2 linked regions of the Salmonirosea aquatica genome follow. Each later gene encodes a partner of the first gene's protein in a complex. Links are inferred from orthologs where the notes say so. Each region holds a gene or a part of one and is shown on either strand. Other genes may lie near its edges.

Evidence for each region. Proteins that work in one complex are often made in the same cells at the same time.
Region 2: the proteins of hslU (region 1) and hslV are in contact, whole or in part, in a solved structure (PDB 1G4A), measured with the Escherichia coli proteins. The link is inferred for Salmonirosea aquatica from one-to-one orthologs.

What each region holds. Positions count from the first base shown.
Region 1 is NZ_WHLY01000002.1:1,376,103-1,379,038, reverse strand. What follows is about bases 78-2,936. They hold hslU (ATP-dependent protease ATPase subunit HslU), read right to left. Parts: upstream 2,286-2,936; coding sequence 870-2,285; downstream 78-869. Other genes in these bases: porQ (type IX secretion system protein PorQ), read right to left, coding at 2,474-2,936; GBK04_RS06855 (alpha/beta hydrolase), read left to right, coding at 78-824. Also shown: more of GBK04_RS06855, read left to right, coding at 1-77. UniProt on the Escherichia coli protein: ATPase subunit of a proteasome-like degradation complex; this subunit has chaperone activity. The binding of ATP and its subsequent hydrolysis by HslU are essential for unfolding of protein substrates subsequently hydrolyzed by HslV.
Region 2 is NZ_WHLY01000002.1:32,401-35,245, forward strand. Bases 1-2,768 are described here. They hold hslV (ATP-dependent protease subunit HslV), read left to right. Parts: upstream 1-998; coding sequence 999-1,538; downstream 1,539-2,768. Other genes in these bases: GBK04_RS01090 (TlpA family protein disulfide reductase), read right to left, coding at 1-794; dacB (D-alanyl-D-alanine carboxypeptidase/D-alanyl-D-alanine endopeptidase), read right to left, coding at 1,638-2,768. In the rest of the region: more of dacB, read right to left, coding at 2,769-2,845. UniProt on the Escherichia coli protein: Protease subunit of a proteasome-like degradation complex believed to be a general protein degrading machinery. The complex has been shown to be involved in the specific degradation of heat shock induced transcription factors such as RpoH and SulA.

The DNA of each region.
Region 1 (2,936 bases):
TGGACCGTAAGCGGATCAAGGATTTCGTACCTCACTGGAGACGCAACGGTGTTTCGCTCGACTCGGCGCTGTTTCCTATCGTCGAACTTTTGGCCGAGGCATACGACGTACCTGAACTCAAGGTTAAACGTAAAATTCAGGTACTGCTACCTCACAACTACCACGAGCACCCCGACCGGCGCTATCCGGTGCTGTACCTGACCGACGCCCAGAATCTGTTTGGGGCGGGCTCGGCCTATGGTAACTGGGGCATCGATCGCAAATTGGCAGTATTGGCTGCCCGTGACCGGGCCGATGTGATTATTGTGGCCATTGATCATGGTGACAAAGAGCGGATCAATGAATTTTCGCCCTATGATACTCCCCGCAATGGAAAAGGTAAAGGACGGGAATTTCTGCGTTTTATAATCAATACGCTGAAACCGGCTATCGATGCCAAATACCGCACCAAACCGCACCGTCTGCACACGGGGATCGGAGGTAGCTCGCTGGGAGGACTGCTGGCTACGTACGCCGGACTGATGCATCCTGATGTGTTCGGTCGGTTGATGATTTTCTCGCCCTCTTTATGGATATCGCCCCGCATCCATTTCGACGCCATCCACTTCTTCGAGCCGTTCGAAACCCGAATTTATTTGTACGGAGGTAATCGTGAAGGGGCCAATATGGTCAAGAACCTGAAAAGCCTGCACGAAACCATCGAGAAACAAGGCTATGGCTATGATCGGGTAAAAGTCAAGCTGGAAGTTGATCCACAAGGCAAACACAATGAAGCCCGCTGGGGCGAAGAATTTCCTAAGGCGTTGGAGTGGCTATATTATTGAAAAGCTACTGGCTATTGATATTGACCAATAGCCAGTAGCTTTTACTTATAAAATAAACTGGCTGAGGTCGCGGTTCTGGACTAGCTTGGAAAGCTTTTCATCCACCATTTCCTTCGTGACTACCACGTGGGCGTTCGGTCCGATCACATCCGGGATATCGAACATGAAATCGTTGAGGAGTGAACTCATGACCGTTTGCAGACGACGGGCTCCGATGTTCTCTACTTCACTGTTCACTTCGAAAGCAATTTTGGCAATTTCCCGGATTGCTTCCTCCTGAAACCGCAATTCTACCTGTTCCGACTGCATCATCGCTTCGTACTGCTTGGTCAGGGCATTTTTGGGTTCTTTCAGGATCTGGTAAAAATCATCCTGCGTCAGGCTCTGTAGTTCCACCCGGATTGGGAAGCGTCCCTGCAATTCCGGAATCAAATCGGAGGGTTTGGCCACGTGGAAGGCTCCAGCCGCAATGAACAGAATGTGGTCGGTATTGATAATACCGTGCTTGGTGTTGACTGCACTGCCTTCCACAATAGGGAGCAGGTCACGTTGCACGCCTTCACGGCTGACATCAGGACCGCCGCTACCACCCGAACGGCTGGAGGCCACCTTGTCAATTTCGTCGATGAAGATAATGCCCAGGTTTTCTGCTTTCTGAATGGCTTCGGACTTCACCTCGTCCATATCGATGAGCTTGGAGGCCTCTTCTTCCAACAATAATTTCTTGGCCTCTTCCACGGTAACCTTCCGCTTTTTGCCACGCCGGGGCATCATATTGCCGATCATTTCCTGAATGTTCATCATCGAAACATCGTCAATCGCACCGCCAATCATGCCCACGTTGGGGCCAGAACTCTGCTGGATTTCGATTTCAATTTTCCGGCTGTCGAGTTCACCGTTGCGGATTTTCTCCCGGAAACGCTCCCGGGTACGCTGATTCAGTTCCTGATCGCTGTCGGGCATGGATTCGGAGGTAGAGCTACCATTACCGTTATCATTTCCAAAGCCGACTCCGGCGGTCGAAGAGGCGTGCATGGGCGGAATAAGAATATCCAGGATCGCATCCTCGACCATCTGCTCGGCCCTGATTTTCACTTCTTCTTTTTTCTGAGCTTTCACCATGCCCACTGCCTGCTCCACCAGGTCGCGCACCATGCTTTCCACGTCGCGACCCACGTAGCCTACTTCGGTAAATTTGGAAGCTTCAACTTTGACAAAGGGAGCGTCGGCAATTTTGGCCAGACGGCGGGCGATTTCGGTTTTCCCTACGCCCGTCGCGCCAATCATGAGAATATTGTTAGGGATAATTTCGCCCTGGATTTCTTCGGGGCTATTCATGCGACGCCAGCGGTTGCGCAGGGCAATGGCCACGTGGCGCTTGGCATCGTGCTGGCCGATAATATATTGGTCCAATTCGGCTACAATTTGCCGGGGGGTAAGTCGATCTAAGTGTTCAGTCATATAGGTTAGCTGATGGCGGACAGCCAGTAGCCGATTGCCATCTTTATATTGTATAGATTAAAAAAGGGCGGCAGGCCGCCGGAAAAAAAACTATAATTTGGTAATAAATAAAGGGAGCCGGAACGATAGGTGAGGACGGGTTGAAAGAAATTAACACCCAAACAACCGTTCCCGTTTGGAAAAAACGGTCATTTTTTCAGATTTAGATTAAAACTGAAGGTATTGGCAGCCATTCCTGCATGGTACTGGGCGCGTCCGTAAGCGAGTTCAAACCGTTTGATCCGTAGCCAGGCACCAAATGAAAAGCCCGAAAAACCGCCCATATCCTGTAGGCGCAACTCCTGCCGGAGCAGGTGGTCGTAGCCCAGCATAAGCCGAAAGGTAGGATGAATCAGGATTTCGGTACCCAGCGTGAGGTGCCGCAGGAATTTTTCGGGTAGGTTGGTTTTGCGTGGAATACGATTGCCATTCGCATCGAAATCATAAAATAGAGCCGGATCATTATATACCATGTCGAAGGAGTTGAGGTGGTGGGCGGTGAGTGAAAGGCGCAGAGGTGCATACTCAGGCTTGAAAGTAACGCCTATCCGCAGGTCGAAGGGCAGGGGAGGTACCTCGCCGCCGGCGTAGTTTTGTTTCAGGAACCCCAGG
Region 2 (2,845 bases), 1.3 Mb from region 1 along the record:
TTGGTAGAATCCTTTTCCAGCAACACAAAACTAGCATGTTCAAAAGTTGGTATCCGGCTTCCACCAGCGATTGCAATTTCGTATTTTTCTCCCCCTATCTTTATTTGTGTCCGGGCATGAATAGGGAAATAATACAGGAAATCCATCCCGGCGGGTTCGAAAGGCATACGTTTGATCATGATGGGAATCCGTTTGTTCACTAGCTTACCTCCCTCGTATACCTCGTAAGTGAAGTACTTCTTTTCTGCTTCCTGATAAGTTTCGATCGACTCTAAATTGTTTTTATAAGCTACCGCTGGGTAAAAAGGAATTTCATCACTAAAATCAAGATCGTTATCTGTATCAACCATCACGGCGGCATTGCCTTTTTCATCCCTACCGCGAATTACGTAGACAAAGCACTTGATCGGCTTATCAGGTAGTTCGTTCGGGTCAGGCTCCCACTCAGAAGATTTTTTAAAACCAGCAAATTCCTTATCATTGAGGGTACCTGCCTGGAAGTTCTGATAGATGAGTTGATGGACATCCAGCCAAACCATCGACTTTTTGACGAGTTTCCAGGTTTTAGGTACCCCTCTGACTGGCAAATAGGTTTTCGCCCAGAATCCTTTGTCAATCGTGTCTTTGGGATTCTCGTACCCTAATAAACTCGCACTGGGATGGAAGGGCCCCAAGCCCTCGACATACGTGAGCGGCAAGTTCATCTTTTCGCCAACTTTTTCATCATCGCGCTGAGTCTGACAGGAAACAAGACCAATGAAGGCACAGAAGAGAAGGCAAGTGATGACTTTCATATCTAGGAATATTGTGCAGCTTAAAGCTAGCAGGAAAAAACCTGAGAATCAATTACAACCGGAACTTACCCATTCGTCGCCCAATTCCTTGAACTCACCCTCCTGAACGTTCCTACCCCCTTTCCGGTTATATCCCTGATTCGGCCCTCCGCCCGAATCATTTTTTTTAGGTCAAAACCAACCTCCATCAAGAATTTACATACTATGGAAAAGATACACGCCACCACCGTCCTCGGCGTATTGCATAACGGACAACTGGCCCTGGGAGCCGATGGACAAGCCACCATGGGCAATACCGTCGCCAAAAGCAATGTCAAAAAAGTACGCGCCCTGCAAGGCGGCAAGATTCTGGTCGGCTTCGCGGGCTCCACGGCGGATGCCTTTTCGCTGCTGGAAAAATTCGAGGAAAAACTCAACGCCTACGGCGGCAACATGAAGCGTGCCGCCATCGAACTCGCCAAAGACTGGCGCACTGACCGCTACCTACGTAAACTGGAAGCCATGCTGATCACGGCCAACAAGGAAGAAATCCTGGTCATTTCGGGTACGGGTGACGTACTGGAACCCGAAAACGGGATTGCGGCCATCGGTTCCGGAGGCAACTTTGCCCTCTCGGCTGCCACTGCTTTGAAAAAACATGCTACCCAACTCACGGCCGAGGAAATGGTCCGCGAGGGCCTCATGATCGCAGGAGATTTGTGTATCTATACCAATCAGAATCTGACGGTAGAAAAGATAGGGTAAAACGAAGGAGCAAAGGTACAAAGCGACAAAGTTCAGGAAAGAGATATCCTAACTTTGCTACTCTGTGCCTTTGTCCCTATGTGTCTCCTAAACTCTCCTTCACAACTCCCCCAACAGCACCAGCAATTCCCGCAACGCCCGGCTCACTTCGCCGCTGGTATCTGGCAGGTACTTGTGGGCAATCATGGCAAAGCTGAGCCGTTCTCCTTCCTGGGTGACTACATAGCCTGCGTAAGCACGGGTACCTTCAATGGAGCCGCTCTTGGCACGTACATTACCGGCGGCTTTGGTGCGTTTGCCTATGTTCCTGACTGTCCCGGTTTTCCCCAGTATCGCAATGCTGTTGTAGAAATCGGTAAAGGTTTTATCCTTCGTTGCAGCGTTCAGGACCTCCGACAGGTTTTGGGCAGTCAGCGATCCGGTGGGTGAAAGGCCGCTTCCGTCCTTGATGTAGAAACCCCGCATATCGGCCCCTTTTGTACGCCAATATGCAGCCTCAGCTTTGGCGGCATCATCGAAAGAGGCTTTGCCACTCAGGCGCTGTCCGGACGTTTTCAGAAATGCATCGGCATACAGATTAATGCTCCACCAGTTGGTTTGCTGGCAAAGTTCCCGCAGCGTGGGTGAATCGTATTGATCGAGCACCGTACGGGGTACCTGAATCGCTCCGGAAGCAGCCAGAACCCGGGGTTCTTCCGCTACCCCTACTCCTTCTGCTTTCAGGGTCTGATTCAATCCGAACGCTACCGCATAGGCAGGATTTGGCACGGCACCCTTCACGGCGAACGATATGGCCCCACGGGGTACCGTCCCGGTCAGTTGCACTGCATTGCCCAGCGGACTAGTGTAAATATAGACCTGATCACCCGAACCTGCTTCACCCGTAGTTACCTGATTGGCAAGGGTAAGGTAAGGCAGTTCGGGATCGATACCCAATACCTGCGTAGGATCGCCCACATCGCGGCCAGCTCGAAACGAAACACGGTACAGGTTTTCACCGAAGTTCAGTCCATGTACCCCAGCTCCGTAGTAATTACCCAAATCACCCCACACCCAGGTATCGGCCAAAACTTTATCATCGAAAAAGGTAGGGTCGGCCGCCACCTGCCCCCGAATGTACCTAATGCCCGCTTTGCGCACGGCCGCCGTCCAGCGGGCAAGAAGTTTAGGACGGTCGGGGTAGCCTTCGAAACGGTCGCTACCCAAGGACGGATCGCCCGTACCGCGGATGTACAGGTTTCCCAGCAGCGTATCACCGACTAGCTGGCCGTCGTATTCCAGGTAGGTTTTATAGGTATAGTCTCCTC